4 regions of the Chitinophaga lutea genome follow, and region 4 is predicted to be linked to each of the others. Evidence: riboswitches for the same ligand, from Rfam matches in the RefSeq annotation. Region 4 holds a riboswitch; each other region holds the start of a gene.
The links. A riboswitch is a leader RNA that binds a small molecule or an ion and turns the genes downstream of it on or off. The one in region 4 is predicted to bind cobalamin.

Region 1: linked by a shared signal. The riboswitch ahead of EGT74_RS06200 (TonB-dependent receptor plug domain-containing protein) and the one ahead of metE (5-methyltetrahydropteroyltriglutamate--homocysteine S-methyltransferase) in region 4 are both predicted to bind cobalamin.
Region 2: linked by a shared signal. The riboswitch ahead of EGT74_RS01595 (ribonucleoside-diphosphate reductase small subunit) and the one ahead of metE (5-methyltetrahydropteroyltriglutamate--homocysteine S-methyltransferase) in region 4 are both predicted to bind cobalamin.
Region 3: linked by a shared signal. The riboswitch ahead of EGT74_RS19170 (TonB-dependent receptor plug domain-containing protein) and the one ahead of metE (5-methyltetrahydropteroyltriglutamate--homocysteine S-methyltransferase) in region 4 are both predicted to bind cobalamin.

Annotation. Positions count from the first base shown of each region.
Region 1 covers NZ_RPDH01000001.1:1,586,441-1,590,686, reverse strand. The annotation lists gene EGT74_RS06205 (DUF6580 family putative transport protein) at 1-539, opposite strand, end outside; gene EGT74_RS06200 (TonB-dependent receptor plug domain-containing protein) at 557-2,470, opposite strand; cobalamin riboswitch at 2,574-2,800, opposite strand; gene EGT74_RS06195 (APC family permease) at 2,840-4,177, shown strand; gene EGT74_RS06190 (trans-sulfuration enzyme family protein) at 4,241-4,246, shown strand, end outside.
Region 2 covers NZ_RPDH01000001.1:412,884-417,129, reverse strand. The annotation lists gene EGT74_RS01600 (ribonucleoside-diphosphate reductase subunit alpha) at 1-1,217, opposite strand, end outside; gene EGT74_RS01595 (ribonucleoside-diphosphate reductase small subunit) at 1,260-2,231, opposite strand; cobalamin riboswitch at 2,353-2,569, opposite strand; gene EGT74_RS01590 (hypothetical protein) at 2,752-4,246, opposite strand, start outside.
Region 3 covers NZ_RPDH01000002.1:1,714,498-1,718,743, forward strand. The annotation lists gene EGT74_RS19150 (outer membrane protein assembly factor BamB family protein) at 1-112, opposite strand, end outside; gene EGT74_RS19155 (hypothetical protein) at 138-347, opposite strand; gene EGT74_RS19160 (sensor histidine kinase) at 537-1,544, shown strand; gene EGT74_RS19165 (LytR/AlgR family response regulator transcription factor) at 1,541-2,317, shown strand; cobalamin riboswitch at 2,450-2,649, shown strand; gene EGT74_RS19170 (TonB-dependent receptor plug domain-containing protein) at 2,772-4,246, shown strand, end outside.
Region 4 covers NZ_RPDH01000001.1:2,612,296-2,616,541, forward strand. The annotation lists gene EGT74_RS10550 (RagB/SusD family nutrient uptake outer membrane protein) at 1-117, shown strand, start outside; gene EGT74_RS10555 (thioredoxin family protein) at 129-1,331, shown strand; cobalamin riboswitch at 1,415-1,609, shown strand; gene metE (5-methyltetrahydropteroyltriglutamate--homocysteine S-methyltransferase) at 1,761-4,067, shown strand.

The DNA.
Region 1 (4,246 bases), 1.0 Mb from region 4:
ATGCCGCTGTAAACGAGGTTGCTGATCAGGGTGTTTTTGATGTAGGGCGCGCCCATGGCGTAACACTTCATCAGGCCCTGCCAGTTTTTCGTATATGGCAGCCCGGTAGTGAGGTCGATGTTGGTCGGGTTCATCCAGGTGCCGAAATCGGCGATCAGCCAATACACGATGGCGCCGGCCACGGAAGCGGCGATGATATTCACCACGCGTACCTTTTTGATCAGCAACTGGCCGATGAGCACCACAGCCGCAAACGCGATGTAGTTCCAGTACCATCCGTCGAACATAAAACCGGCGGCATATTGTTTGTAAATCGTCTGCATCAGGATAACGTCGCTCACAAACAGCGCTGCGAGCGGGAATACGTAGCTCTTCCACTTATCCGCAAAATAGGCGCCGCCAAACAGCGCCATGGCGCCCAGCGGAGAGAAGTTGGAAAAAGGTGTAAGGTGCCCCGCCGCCGTTACGCGCAACACGCCCGCCACCACGATGAAAAGCAGCAATACGAAAAAGCGGGGTTGTAAGTTTTTAACAGACATACCAATGATTTAAAACGTTAAAGTTGAAATGCGATACCGGCCTGCATGGTGAAGCCCTGCACCGAATATCCGTAAATTTCCCAGTATTTCCTGTTGTTGGTGATGTTGTTGGCATTCACGAACACGCGGCCGGCATTGTTGAAACGGAACTCCGCATACATGTCCCAGATGGTGTAAGCCTTGAGCGGATGCGGTACGCCGGAGAACGAGCCGGGCGCATAATAAATATCGTCGCGGTCGCCGGTGTGGCGGATATTGGTGCCCACATAAAATTTGGAGAAGCGGTAACCCACATTCAGGCTGCCGGTATGTGCGGGCCGGCGCGCGAGGTTGTTGTACGAGGTGTCTTTACCGGGAACGGATGCCTGCGTGGTCACTGCGCCGTCCACATACGTGTAGAACGCTTTGATTTCAAGGCCTTTCACGGGACGGGCGGTTACTTCCACTTCCACACCTTTATCGTTCTGTTTATTATAGTTCACGTATTTGTAGTTGATGTAGGAAATCACATCCTTGATGTCCCGTTTGAAACCGGTCACCCGCAGGTCGAGCTTGTCACCCAGCAGCGAGGTTTGCGCACCGGCCTCATAGCTGGTCGCTTTTTCGGGCTTCAGCAGCGGGTTGCCCCACCTGCTGTACAGGGAAGTCAATGTGGGCGCTTTGAACCCGGAAGCGATGCTGGCGAAAACTTTCACTTTGTCCGCGACCAGGTACGAGGGATTGAGGGTGTAGGTAAAGTGATTGCCGAACTGGGAATGCAGGGTGTAACGGCCACCTGCTTCAAAGCTGAAACCACGGAGGTTTTTGATGAACAGGGAGGCATACGGGCTGGTGTTGTACTGGCTGCCGATACCGAATGTGCGGGTGCCGGTCAGCGTGGTGTCCATCAGTTCCGTTTTGCGGTATTCCACCCCCACGAGCGCCTGCAGCCAGCTGTTGATGTCGTAGTGGCCGTACAGGTCGCCGAAGTAGGCGCGCCCGTCGAGGTCGGTGGTGCCCCAGGCCGATTCATCGTGCCGCGTCACTTTCTGGTACCCGAAATTCGCATACAATTTGCCTTTGCCGAGGTCGTACAGGCTGCGGATGCCGGTGTGCACCATGTTGGATTTGTTGTTGTTGGTCAGGTTGTCCTGGAACGACCCGCCGTCGTACGCGCTTTTATAATCCGAGAAAAGGATGTAAGGCGTGAAGCGGAGCTGTTCGGTAGCCTGGATGCCTACGTTGGCCATGAAGCTGTTCTGCTTGTACCCGTCGCGATCGAACTTCGGGTTGGCCACCGTGTCGAAAGGCGCAGCTTCGGAGATGCCGTCTGTTTCAAAATGCGTGAAGGCTATATTGTAGTCTACATTTTCGTGTTTGCCCTGCAGGCCGGCCGTACCTTTCAGGCTACGGTTGCTGCCCCAGGAGAGGTTACCGAAACCACCCACGGGTTTGTTGCCGCCTTTTTTGGTGATGATGTTGATGATGCCGGCGATGGCGTCGGCGCCGTAGAGGGTCGACTGTGTGCCGCGGAGTATTTCGATGCGTTCCACCGCGTCGATGGGCAGCAGGCGGAGGTCGATCGCGCCGCCGGTGAGGCCGGTGGCATCAGCTACCGGGATGCCGTCAAGCAGAATGGGGGTGTATTGCGAAGTGGCGCCCCGGAAGTAGAGCTCCTTGTTTTTACCGGGATTGGAACCGGCGCCGTTGATAACGATACCGGCCTGTTCGTTGAGCACATCGGTAACGGTGCGGCCCACATTCCTTTCGATTTGTTCACGGGTGATCACCGTCAGCACTTTACCGGTTTCACTTTGTTTTTTAGCGAACTTGGTGGCGGTCACCACTACCGTGTTGAGCTGGGAAACGCCTGCGGAATCCTGTTCCTGGGCGAAAGCCGGTGCGGCGGTCATGAGTGCGATGGCCAGCAACGGGAAGTTGGTTGTTTTCATGTAAATGAAAGGTTGACAGATTTTAGGCTTGCAGGGGGAAATTGAAAAGTATCACATGCGCGTCGGTGCACGACACCCTCCGCTTTTCACCCGAAAGCGCGGATTGAATAAAAGGCAGGCGGCAGGTCTTCTGGCTTTCCCGCTTTCCGGTGGTACCTTCCCATCCTGCCGTCAGACAGAACAGTGGTTGCAGATACCGGAAAACGTTCCCTTCAAATGCAGGGAGCGGGATTACAGCTACGGGGATAGCTCCGGATTTTCACCGGATTCCCTATTAATGCCCTGGAGGCGATGTTATCGCCCTGGACAACCGTTTACCGGGGGCAAACCTACGGATATTTTATCTAAATAATCGGTTATCTTGTAAGTATGAGCATTAAACCGAAGCTGGGTCCCTTCGACCTTACCATGATAGTGGTTGGACTGGTGATTGGAATGGGAATTTTCAGAACGCCCATCAGCGTTGCCCGCGAAACGGGGACGCCTGTTCTGTTTTACACGGTGTGGGTACTGGGTGGACTGGTCACCCTTTGCGGCGCGCTCACCTACGCCGAGATCGGTTCGCGCTTCCCCGTGGCCGGCGGTTTTTACAAAGTACTATCCTACGGCTTCCATCCCGCCTATTCCTTCATGATCAACTGGACGCTCGTGATTTCAAACGCCGCGTCCGTGGCGGCGGTATGCCTTGTAGGCGCGGAATACATCGGTCCCGTGCTGCTGCCGGAAACGCTGCAGCATGAAGGCGGGCGCAAGGGCATCGCCATCGGCGCGATCGTTCTGCTGTACATCATCAATATGCTCGGCATCCGCATGAGCGCCAGCTGGCAGAACGTGCTCACGGTGTTCAAGATCACGCTCGTGCTGATGCTGTGCCTGGCTGCATTTACCAATCATATTGCGCCCGCGCCGCTGCAGGCGGCGGCGCCCGTCACGCATGGCTGGGCCTACATCTTCGGTGCGGCGCTCGTGCCCGTGTTCTTTACTTACGGCGGTTACCAGCAAACCATCAACTTCGGCAGCGATGTGCGGGAGCCGTCGAAGAACATGCCGAAAGCCATCTTCCTCGGCATCACCATCATTTTGCTGCTGTACATCACCGTGAATTATTCCTACGTGAAAGTGATGGGCTTCGAGCAGCTGAAACAAACCGATGCGCTGGCGGCCCGCATGGCCGGCGTTTTCTTCGGCGAATACGGGTTCAAGATCACTTCCGTGCTGCTCTTCCTTTCCGTGCTGGGCTATGCCAATGTGAACCTGATGAGCAACCCGCGCATGTATTACGCGATGGCGGAAGACGGTGTGTTGCCCGCGGTATTCAAACGGGTGAACGGAAAAACGCAGGTGCAGGAAACGGCGCTCACCGTGTTCGTGGTGCTGATCGTGGGCATGCTGTATTTCCTGAGCAACTTCGATAACATCATCCGGTATGTGATGCTGTTCGACTCCATCGGCCTTGCTTCCGCAGCCGCTACCATCTTCATCCTGCGCAAAAAAACAAAACACCTCGACGGCACGGGCATTTACAAACTGAAGCTGTACCCGCTGGTGCCGGTGTTTTTTATTACGGTATACCTCTTCGTGACGGTGAACATCTTCATCAAAGACCCCGGCCAGGCTTTCAGCGGCATGTTCTGGTTCGTGGCGGGCCTTCCCATCTACTTTTTCATGAAACGGGCGGTGCGGCCGGTTGGTGGCGTAAAAGAGTAGTTTCGTCACACGATGCTGCTGTTACGGTGATTGTTGTGTACTTTGCGGGGAGTTTCTATGCATATGGAT
Region 2 (4,246 bases), 2.2 Mb from region 4:
AGCAGGTAGGGAGTGCCGGTTTCGATCTGCGCGTCGAGGATGGCGAACCAGAGGTCCTGTGCCTTCACGACTCTGCGGGCACGGTTTTCTTTTTCGTACTGCTCATACAGCGCTTCGAATTCCTTGCCGTGGCAATCCGCCAGGCCCGGTGCTTCGTGCGGGCAGAAGAGGCTCCACTGGCCGTTTTCTTCCACGCGTTTCATGAACAGGTCGGGTACCCAGAGGGCGTAGAACAGGTCGCGGGCGCGCAGCTCTTCCTTGCCGTGGTTTTTACGCAGGTCGAGGAACTCGAACACGTCGGCATGCCAGGGCTCGAGGTAGATGGCGAATGCGCCTTTACGTTTGCCGCCGCCCTGGTCTACATAGCGGGCCGTGTCGTTAAACACGCGCAGCATGGGAATGATACCATTGGACGTACCATTGGTGCCGCTGATATAAGAACCGGTTGCGCGGATGTTGTGAATGCTCAGGCCGATGCCGCCGGCGCTCTGGGAGATCTTGGCGGTCTGTTTGAGGGTATCGTAAATGCCGTCGATGCTGTCGCCTTTCATGGTGAGCAGGAAGCAGCTGCTCATCTGCGGTTTGGGCGTGCCGGCGTTGAAGAGGGTGGGCGTGGCGTGTGTGAACCAGCGCTCGCTCATCAGGTTGTACGTTTTGATCGCGGAGTCGATATCTTCCTTGTGGATACCAACGGCCACACGCATGAACATATGCTGGGGGCGCTCGGCGATCTTGCCGTCGATTTTCAGCAGGTACGAACGCTCCAGCGTTTTGAAACCGAAGTAGTCAAAGGCGAAGTCGCGGTCGTAAATGATGGTGGAATCGAGGATGTCCGCATTCTCCCGGATAATGTCCCATACCTCGTCGCTCAGCAGGCCGGCGGGTTTGCCGGTTTTCGGGTCGATGTATTCGTACAGGATTTTCATCGTCTGGGAAAACGACTTGATGGTATTTTTATGCAGGTTGCTCACCGCGATGCGGGAAGCCAGCTGCGCATAGTCAGGATGCTTGGTGGTGAGGGACGCGGCGGTTTCCGCAGCCAGGTTGTCCAGCTCGGTGGTGGTTACGCCGTCGTATAAACCCTGGATCACTTTCTTCGCTACATCTATTGAATCTACATATTCAGGCGCCAGTCCGTAACACAGTTTCTCTACCCTTGCCGTGATCTTGTCAAATTTGACAGACTCTTTTCTTCCGTCTCTTTTTATAACGAACATAGTGTAATGAATTTAATGGGTGAAAAATTTATATGGAGTTGATTAGAAGTCTTCGTCGAGGCTGAACGTCTGGGTTTCTTTGGTGCCCATTACGCCCGCTTTCTGGTAATCGCCCACGCGTTTTTCGAAGAAGTTGGTTTTGCCCTGCAGGGAGATCATTTCCATGAAATCGAAGGGGTTGGTGCTGTTGAACATTTTTTTGCAGCCCAGTGCCACCAGCCAGCGGTCTGCCACGAACTCGATGTATTGTTTCATCAGGTCGGCGTTCATGCCGATCAGTGCGGCCGGCAGTGCGTCGGTGATGAATTCTTTTTCGATGGCCACGGCGTCGCCGATGATCTCATGCACTTCCTGTTCGCTGAGTTTGCCCTGCAGCATGGAGTAGAGGAGGCAGGCGAATTCGCAGTGCAGTCCTTCGTCGCGGCTGATCAGCTCGTTGGAGAAGGTAAGACCGGGCATCAGGCCGCGTTTTTTCAGCCAGAAGATGGAGCAGAAGCTGCCGCTGAAGAAAATGCCTTCCACGGCCGCAAAAGCTACCAGCCTTTGGGCGAAGCTGCCGTTCTCGATCCAGCGCAGCGCCCATTCCGCTTTTCTTTTCACGGCAGGCACGGTGTCGATGGCATGGAACAGCCGGTCTTTTTCAGCGGGGTCTTTTATGTACGTGTCGATCAGCAGCGCATAGGTTTCGGAGTGGATGTTTTCCATCATGATCTGGAAACCATAGAAACAGCGCGCTTCGGGTATCTGTACTTCGCTCATGAAGTTCACCGCCAGGTTCTCGTTCACGATCCCGTCGGACGCGGCGAAAAAGGCCAGTACATGCGAAATGAAGTGGCGCTCGCCGTCGTTGAGGCCGGCCCAGTCTTTCAGGTCGCTCGACAAATCAATCTCCTCCGCCGTCCAGAAACTGGCCTCGTGCCTTTTATACTGTTCCCAGATAGCGGGATAGTTAATCGGCAGCAGCACAAAGCGGTCTTTGTTGTCTTTCAATAAAATCTCATTCTCGTTACTCATACAAATATTTTTTTATATGGCTTTACTGTCCTGTTATTCACGGGAGGGGACGGCGGCATGATATCCTGGAAGTGATACTCTAAGGGTCAAAATCGCCATTACCTTGTTTCGCGAAGGTTTTGACAAAAACATTGCTTTGGCAGGTCTCCTGGCTTTCCCTTGCCGGGTGTGCCTTCCCGCCCCGTTTCCGGGACAGTGGCATGTAGGAGGTTTCCGGCATCTTCCGTTGGTAAACGGGTCAGGGGATCACAGTAGCGCGTCTGCTCGTGAGTTCCACACGATTCCCTATTAATTCACACGTTTTGTTTTCGATAGAAGCCAAAGCAACGAAGTCAAGAACTGATGCAAATGTAACGATCGGAGCAGCCAGGCAAACTCATAAGTTATCCCCCTATGTGGATAAAGAAAACAACAATTTTGCGAAGGTAGCAGGGGTGTACATTCCCGACTTTTACACATGGATATGCACGCCCCTGATATGAAATAAAGGTTAAATGTGTCGGGAAACTGGCACGCCTGCTTAAATCCGCGGCACCTTGTTGAGGAACTTCTTCCTGATCACCTCCTGCACGGGAATGCCTTCGATTTTGCTTTCCAGCCAGCTCACGATGTCGAGGTACAGGTAACTGCGCCGCTCGTACGGGTTTTTGGCGATCACTTCGAGCTTTTCCTTCAGATCCCTGAACGCCGTGCGCAGCGCCTTGGGGTTGGCGTACATGTTTTTGCGGAGGAACTTGAGGATCTCTTCCATCACCTGGCTAAGGTCTTTGTTCTTGGCGATGAAGTGGTACACGGATTTGATGAGGTATTCCACCAGGCTGTAGTTCTCCAGCTCGTAATGCGCGATCAGGTGGAGGATGCGCGCAAAACACTGGATGTCTGCTCGCAGGTTGCCGATGCGCAGGTGGATGATCTTGTTCAGGTAAACAATGGCGTTGTTATTGTCGCCGCTGCCGAAATACAGGCAGGCGATCTTGTAATAGAACACCAGCACCCGGTGCTGGTCCACTGTCAGCTGGTGCTCGGAGATTTTTTCCTCCACCTCGGCCACCAGCTTCAGCCCCTCGGTAAAAGTACCGTCGAGGAAGTGGCTGTTGATCTTGCTCGTGTACAGGTACACGAAGGCGGAGGTACGGGTGTTTTCGTTGAGGCTTTCTTCCTTTTCGATGATGAAACTCTCCATCACGCCCAGCACCTCGATGAACTTCTCGTGGTTCATGGTGTGGAAGTGCGCCGTAAGCAGGTTATGCAGGGCTTTGATATACAGGTCCACATCCGTGTCTTTCAGCACGGGGTATTCGGTGAACAGGTCCACCCACTTCTGGGTATACCGGTAATACATCACGAAGTCCTGGAGGATGTAATAATACCAGCAGTACGCCTGGTACAGGTAGATGCGCTCGTAAAAGCTCATGCTGCCCTGCCGTACGCCGGGCAGGTTGGTCTCGAAAAAGCTTTTCAGCATGTGGGAATCCTTCTCGTCCCGGGCATGGCCCAGCTTGAGGTACATGCCGTACATGCGCAGGGCCAGGGTGGAGAGTTTGCTCACATTGTTGAGCTGCTCGTTGATGATGCGGCTTTCGTCGCTCAGCTCCTCGGCCCGGTTATCGAGGCTGCGGGTGATGTGGCGGCTTTCGATCAGCTTTTCAAACTCCACGATCTCGAAATACAGCATCACTTCCTCCTGCTCGCGCGCACTGGTTTTGGCCTTGGCCAGGATTTTCAGGCTCTGGTTGTACAGCCCCTTGTTGTACAGCACACGGGCATAGTCCAGCTGCTCCCGCAGCTCGATCAGCGGATCCTTGGTTTTATACAGCAAACGCAGGGTGGTGAGGAGATGTTTGTACAGGTGGGCCTTTACATTGCTCAACTGCTGTTTTTTGATGTCGGGCACCTTCTTCAGAACCTGCTCCTCGTCGTACTCCTTCATTTTGTCCAAAGCCTGGAACAGCTGTATGAAAAGTACGTCCTCCTTGGTGTTATCCCGGTTAAAAGCCAGCTGGAAATTCCGTTTT
Region 3 (4,246 bases), on a different contig from region 4:
AGCCGGGGCCGTATGCGGGGTCGCCGCTCCCGCCGTCTCCGCATCCCATCAGCCGCATGGAGGCCATCACGATGCAGGGCATGGCATAAAACAAAAATTTGTTCGTTCTCATAACTGTTCATTCGGGTTTAAACTTTTCAACGTATCACTATCCGGCGCCTTACGACCACCTTGGGCGCCACCACCGGCCCGGGTGCTATAACGACGCGCGGGGCCACGGTTATACGAACGGGAGGAGCCGCTACGATTACCCTGGGAACCGGCGGCCTTACCACCACCCACTGGGCTTTGACTGTTCCTGTGAAACTGCCTGACAGGAAGATCAGGGAGATGAATACTTTTTGCATGAGCATTTTCTTTTTAAGACGTTCCGGGAGGAAAGAAAGCAGGGCTCCGCAGATGAAAGGGACATTTTCGGGGATGAAGCGCCACGGCTACCGGCGGCTTCAACCGGGGCACGGTCGGTTCATGGGTCGGATTGTCCGTTTCATCCCGGCCATACCATACCTTACCGGTCTTTTCGATATTTTTGTGACATGACGCGATTTTATCCGCTTAAAGGCGCCGTGATCGCCGTTTTCATCGCCCTGCTGGGGCAGGTGCTGCGGGCGCACCGGGAAGAGATGTTATCTTCCTGGTCCACTTTCCCGGCTTCTTTCGCCAATGCTTTCTTCAGCTGGTTATGGATACAGTATATCATTCAACGGAACCGGCCGGCCGGCTACGGATGGAAAGCCCTGGTGTCGGTAACCGGTTGTATCGTCATCTCGATAGCGCTCTTTTACCTGTTGCGCGACGTGGCGGAGGTCAGGAACCGTATAGAAGCGCTGCAAATGGGCATGCGGGCCGTTTACGGCGTACTGGCCGCCAGGGGGTTGGTGGTGGGCGGTTTTTTATACTTCATCGCTTTCCTGCTACAGATGGCTGCCGTGAGCCAGCAGCCCAAACTGGAAAATGAACGCCTGAAGCAGGAGAACCTCCAGGCGCGGCTGAGCCTTTTGCAGGAGCAGATCAGTCCACACTTCCTGTTCAATTCCCTCGGCACCTTGCGCAGTATGGTGGAGGAACCGGCGGCCAGGGAGTTCATCCAGCGGCTCTCTGAAGTGTACCGTTACCTGCTGGGCAGCCGTATGGCCGACCTGGTGGAGCTGCGGGTAGAGCTGGATTTCATCGGGGCCTACCTCCATATACTCCGGGAACGTTTTGAAGACGCCCTGGTGGCGGACATCCGGATCCCCCCGCAGTATCACCACAAAAAAATTCCGCCTGCCACCCTGCAACTGCTGATCGAGAACGCCGTGAAGCACAACGTAGCCACCGCCGAAACGCCCCTGCGAATCAGCATACATGCGGAAGCACCCGACCGGCTGGTGGTCAGCAATTCCCTGCAACGGAAAACCGCGGCCGGTGAAAACACGGGCACCGGCACCGGCCTGAGCAATATCCGTGAACGATACAGGATACTCGCCGGCCGCGACATCAACATAACCGAACAGTCCCGTGAATTTTCAGTAAGCGTTTTTTTATTAGATGGCAAACCATGAACATCCTGATCATTGAAGACGAAGCCAAAACGGCCAGAGAGCTGAAGGCCATGGCGCAGCGCCTGCATAAAGGCTTGCAGGTCACCGACATCCTGCCTACCGTAAAAGCCGCCGTAGCGTGGTTCCAAAACCATCCGCCGCCGGACCTCGTGCTTTCCGATATCCAGCTGGCAGACGGGCTTTGTTTCGAGATCTTCCGGAGCGTGACGGTTACATGTCCGGTCATTTTCTGCACCGCATTCGACCAATACGCCATACAGGCCTTCGAGGCGAATGGTATCGATTATCTGCTGAAACCGGTAGACGAAAGCCGGCTGGCCGGCAGCCTCCGCAAATACGAGCAACTGAAACAGGTCCTGGGCGGCCAGGGCGCGACCGCGAATGACCGCCTCTCTGCGCTGATGGCCCAACTGCAACCCCATTATAAAGGCAGCCTGCTCGTGTTCAGGAATGACAAGATCATCCCCGTAAAAACAGCAGACATGGCCTTCATCCATTCCGCCGGCGGCACGGTAACCGTATACACACGCGACCTGCAGACCTACCTCCTGAAGGAAACGCTGGACGAGCTGGAGCCGCAGCTCGACCCGCAACTGTTCTTCAGAGCCAACCGCCAGTTCATCATTCACCGTGATGCGCTGGTAATGGCCGAGCATTTTTTCAACAGGCGGCTGGTGGTGAAGCTGGATGTAGGCACTCCCGAGCGCATCGTGGTAAGCAAAACAAAGGCCCCGGCGTTACTGGCCTGGATGGAAGGGAAACCATTACACTGAAGGAAGGCGCCCGCCATGAGGAGCATTACTATTCAAGCCCGTTTCTACAAAGTTCCCTTCCCCGCATCCCCACCGGGTTGTTAATCGCCGGAATACCAAATAAAGAACACCGCAAACCCGAAACTCTTTATTACATTTGCACCCATAATTGGTTCCCAGCCTGTCAACGCGGGCCGGGATTAAAAGGGAAACCGGTGTAAATCCGGTGCTATCCCCGTAGCTGTAAGTTTCATCAAGCTGTTCATTCTCCACACCACTGTCCTCTCAAACCGGACGGGAAGGTCATGAACAAGGAAACGAGCCAGAAGACCTGCCGGTTATCGTCAACAACATCAACGAGCTTTCGGGTGAAAGGCCGGGGTGAAACCGTCTTACTGCAGGAGACATTTCATTTCTGTTTCGTATTCATTTTTTTTCCGAAGGCTCATAGTTCGTCAATTCAAAAACTATGAGCATGACAAAAAGGTTACTCACGTTATCGGCCCTGCTGGCGGCAATGCACGCGCAGGCGCAGGATTCAACCGCAACAAGAGCGCTGGATGAAGTAGTGGTCACCGCTACGAAGTATCCCAAAAAAACATCGGAAACGGGCAAGGTGATCTCCGTGATCACCCGCGAGCAGCTCGACCGGAGCGGCGGCAAAGACCTCTCCCAGCTATTGAATGAACAAACCGGCTTGTCTGTCAGCGGCGCCAACAGCAATCCCGGGAAAGACAAATCGATCTTCCTCCGTGGTGCAAAATCGGATTATACGCTCATCATGATAGATGGCGCTCCTGTTTATGATGCTTCCGGCTCCAGCAGCAACTTTGATTTCAGGCTGATGCCCGTGGAAAACATCGAACGCATAGAAATCCTGAAAGGCAGCCAGTCTACCCTCTATGGCTCCGACGCCGTGGCCGGTGTGATCAACATCATTACCCGGCAGGGCGACAGCAGGAAAATCATCGCCCCCTTCGCCTCCGCCGCCTATGGCAGCTACAACACGAGGAAACTCAACGCGGGCCTCAACGGCAGCGCCGATTTCTTCAATTATAACGTAGGCTTTACCCATTACAAAACAGACGGCTTCAGCGAATCCACCGACAAAAACAACACCGGCAAGTTCGATAAAGACGGCTATGAGCAAAACGCCTTCATGGCCAACCTTGGCTTCAGGGTTAAAAACGTCGCGAAAATAACGCCCTTCCTGCGTTACACGAAATACAACGGCCGGCTGGATGCGGATGCTTTCACCGACGACAAGGACTACACCTACAATTTATCCAACCTGCAGACGGGTGTCCGCAATGAACTGACGCTGGGCAAAGTGAAGCTGAACCTCCTGTACAACTTTACGGCCACCAAAAGGAATTACCTCAACGACTCCCTGATCAGGGAATCCGCCTTTGACGGCTATAGCAAAGGGTTCTATGAAGGGAAGGAACATTTCCTGGATGCGTATGTACATGTGCCTGTTCTGCCGGCGCTGTCCTTTACCGGTGGTATCGATTACCGCAGCGGGTTAACGGATGTAAAAACTTCCGGCGTATATAAATACGAGATGGGCGGCGTGGTGTACAGCGGCGAATATGCGGGCGCCATCCACTCCGATTCGGCCAAACAGAACCAGACCGGCGTATACGGCGCGTTCACGTATGCCGCCAAAGGGCTGAACATTGAAGCAGGCGGGCGGTTCAACCATCACTCCGTATATGGCAACAACGGCGTGTTCAACATCAATCCGTCTTACCTGATCAACCGGCAGTTCAAGGTATTCGCCAACATCTCCACCGCCTATAAAGTGCCTACGCTGTACCAGATGCATTCCGAATACAAGAACCCGTTCACCAGCCTGAATCCGGAGAAAGCGATTACGTACGAAGCGGGGCTGCAATACTATTCCACCACCAACCTGGTGAATGTGCGCACAGCCGTATTCAAGCGTGA
Region 4 (4,246 bases):
CTGAAAGTGTCTGACTATAAACCGAATGTACAGCATGAAAACCGTTACATCCTCCCGCTGCCGCTGGCAACAGTGCGCCTGTCTAACGATGTAACCGAACAAAACCCTGGTTATTAAAAACTACCGACATGAACCAATCATTAAAAACCCTCTCTCTTTCTGCCATCCTGAGCGTTTGCATTTTTGCAACCGCTCAGGCACAGGAAGGCATCCGCTTCAACAGCCAGGGTGAATTCAAAGCCGTACTGGCCGAAAGCGAAAAAACGGGCAAGCTCATCTTTATGGATTGTTACACCTCCTGGTGCGCGCCCTGTAAATGGATGGAAAAAAATGTATTCGTCAACGATAGCGTGGCGGCCTTTTACAACGCCCGCTTCGTGAATTATAAAATGGACATGGAAAAGGGCGAAGGCCCTGCCCTGAACAAGCGCTATGGCGTTAAGGTGTATCCCACCTACCTGTTCCTGAACGGCAAAGGCGAAATAGTGCACAAGGCTACTTCCCGTATGGAAGCCGATGCGTTTATGGAGGAAGCCCGCAAAGCACTCGACCCCAAACGTTCATTTACCGCGCTGGAAAAGAAATTCAACGACGGTAACCGCAGCAATGAAGTGATGCTGGAATACGCCATCGCGCTGCAGCACTTTAACCGGCAAAAGGCGGATTCCGTAGGCCAGTTGCTGATTGCGCAGCTGAAGGATACAGACCTGCTGACAGCGACCGGGTGGAAAACGATCCAGCAGTTTACCTGGAGCGAAACCGACCGTTTGGGCGCTTATTTTATCCGGCACCGCGAAGCGTATGCAAAGAAATTCGGGGAAGAACCGGTGAAGAAGATGCATGAAAGGCTCATCTCCTCCGCGCTCTATGGCCTCATCCGTAAAAAGGACTCGGTAGCTTTCTTTACACGGCTGGCCCCCTGGAAACAATCGCCGGAGCAGGAATTGCAGAAGAAAGCTTTCCAGATGGAAGCGGAATACTACCTCACCAGCGGCAATGTGAAGGACTTTGTGAAACTGACCAACGAAGCCCTGGAAGGTGCCATGAAAAATGACGACATGGGACTTAGTTTCGTGGCCCGCAGATGCAGCTATATGGCTGGTAAAAACAGGCAGGTACTGGAGCAGGCCTATAAAATGGCGAAGCGCGCAGCGGAAATTGCCCCCGGGGAATACAGCAATCAAAGCACCTACGCGAAAGCCTGCCAGGAAATGGGATATAAGGAAGAGGCCCTGAAGGCCGCTGAAAAAACATACCAGCTGGCCCTGAAGGAAACGTCAAAGATACAGGGACTGGCACAGAAACTGATGGATGAAATTAAGGCGATGTAGCAAAACCCTGAGAGGCCGGTGATAAACCGGCCTCTTGTTTTATACGGAACTTATTATATTTGCCCCTGAGTTCTTTACTTATTTCTTTTCTTTCCACAGTGCGGTAGGCGGTGAAAGCCGTCTTTAATAAGGAACCGTGTGTAAATCACGGGCTGTCGCGCAACTGTAAGTAACCAACGTGTTACTGCCATCGATGTTCATTGTATTGACCTGAACAATACGAGAAGAACGGCAGTAATGTTACGAGCCAGGATACTTGCCCACTGTGTAAGACAAATGCTTTCGCGAAATGAAGCAGTAGTCGGGAACGGATGGGCATGCCCCGTCGTGTCTCATCATTCCTCACCTTCTACCCAATTCCTGAAAGCGTACCGGAAACTGTAAGGGACATTAATGCACATTAATGTTTCACTAAAAAGTTTTATGCGTATGCTTAAACACAACCTTGGCTACCCCAGGATGGGAGCCGCACGCCAGCTTAAAAAAGCCTGCGAACAGTACTGGCAGGGCCGCATCGGCCGCAGTGAATTATTTGTAACCGCCAAGCGCCTTCAGGAGGAGCACTGGCAATTGCAACAACAGGCTGGGATGGACCTCATCCCCTGCAACGATTTCAGTTTTTACGATCATGTGCTCGACATGAGCCTTTTGCTGGGCGCCGTACCGGACCGTTATGCCCCCGTGGTAACGGACGTCCCGGGCAACGCGGAGATCGACCTTTATTTTGCCATGGCCAGGGGATACCAGCAGCATGGGCTCGATATCACCGCCATGGAGATGACCAAGTGGTTTGACACGAACTATCATTACATCGTTCCCGAATTCACCGCCAACCAGCAGTTCCGCATCATTTCCAACAAGGTATTCAATGCTTTCGACGCGGCCAGGCATACCACCGGCACCATTCCCAAGCCGGTGCTGATCGGCCCTGTGTCGTATTTGCTGCTGGGCAAGGAAAAGGAACGCGGTTTTCACCGGATATCGCTGCTGGAAAAACTGCTGCCCGTGTACATCGAGGTGTTGCAGAAGCTGCAGGAAGCCGGCGCCGTATGGGTGCAGCTCGACGAGCCCTTCCTGGCGATGGACCTCAGCGAGGCGGAAGCCGCGGCTTTCCGGAACGCCTACGCGGAAATCGCCCGCAAGTGCAAAGGCCTGAAACTGATGATCGCCACCTATTTCGAAGGGTTGCGCGATAATATACAGCTGGCCGTGAACCTGCCGGTATGCTGCCTCCACCTCGACCTGACGCGCGCCCCTCATCAACTCGAAGCCGTACTGGCAGCCATGCCGCCCAAAACGTCGCTGTCTCTAGGCGTGGTAGACGGAAGGAATATCTGGAAGAACGACTACGAACGATCGTTGTCGCATATACGGAAAGCAGTGGCGGTGCTGGGGGAGGACCGGGTGATGATCGCACCGGGTTGTTCGCTGCTGCATTCCCCCGCTGATTTGTCGCTCGAAACCGCCCTTGACCCCGAAATGCGCTCGTGGATGGCGTTTGCCAAACAGAAGTTGCATGAAGTGTATGAGCTCGATGCGATTGTTGCGGGGAATACCGCCCTGCTGGAAGCCAACAGCGTGGCCATTGCCGGCCGCCGCACATCGGCCAGGATTCACGTGCCCGCTGTAAAGCAGCGCACGCAGGCCATTACGGATGCGGACGCCGCCAGGCTGAGCGCTTTCCCGGAAAGGCAGCGGGTGCAAACCGAAAAGCTGCGCCTGCCGCTGCTGCCCACCACTACCATCGGCTCGTTCCCGCAAACCGATGAGGTGCGCCAGCTGCGCGCGCAGTTCCGGAAAGGGGCTATCACGGCCGAACAATACGATGCGGCCATCGAGGAGGTAACCTTGTCGGCTATCCGCTGGCAGGAGGAAGTAGGCCTGGATGTGCTGGTGCACGGAGAGTTTGAGCGGAACGACATGGTGGAGTATTTCGGCGAGATGCTGGACGGTTTTGTGTTTACGCAGAACGGTTGGGTGCAGAGTTATGGCAGCCGCTGCGTGAAACCGCCGGTTATTTACGGCGATGTAAGCCGGCCGCGCGATATGACCGTTCGCTGGACGCAGTTCGCGCAGGCGCAGACGGAGTTGCCCATGAAGGCGATGCTCACCGGTCCCGTAACCATTTTACAATGGTCGTTTGTACGGGACGATCAGCCCCGTTCCGAAACTACTTACCAGATAGCACTCGCCATCCGCGACGAAGTGCAGGCGCTGGAACGTGCCGGTATCGGCATCATCCAGATCGACGAGCCGGCCATCCGCGAAGGCCTGCCCTTGCGCAGGGCGGATCGCGAAGCCTACCTGCACTGGGCCGTACGCGCCTTCCGCGTGGCGGCCTGCGGGGTGAAAGACGAGACACAGATCCATACACATATGTGTTACAGTGAGTTCAACGATATCATCGAGCACATCGCAGCCATGGACGCGGATGTGATCACGATCGAAACCTCCCGTTCGCAGATGGAGCTGCTGGAAGCCTTTGCCGGATTCCGGTACCCCAATGAAATCGGGCCCGGTGTGTACGACATTCACTCCCCGCGTGTGCCCGGTGTGGAAGAAATGACGGCATTGCTCCGCAGGGCGGCACAACTGCTGCCGGTGCGGAATCTTTGGGTGAACCCGGATTGTGGTTTGAAAACGAGGAAATGGCCGGAAACGAAAGCGGCCCTGGAGAACATGGTGGCCGCCGCCAGGGAGGCCAGGGTGTTGTTCAATGAAAATGTGGTGGTGTAAATGCTTCACCTGTTGATAAAAAGGCTGGCCGGTTTTACACTGGCCAGCCTTTTTTATAATTGGTCCCAGCCTCATCAGGTTTTGCCATATGCCCTTTTTTAAGGGGTGGAAGCCCTGATTGGGCCTGTTTGAACGAAGCTTCAACGAAGCTTCCCTGGGTGATCAACGAAGGATCACCG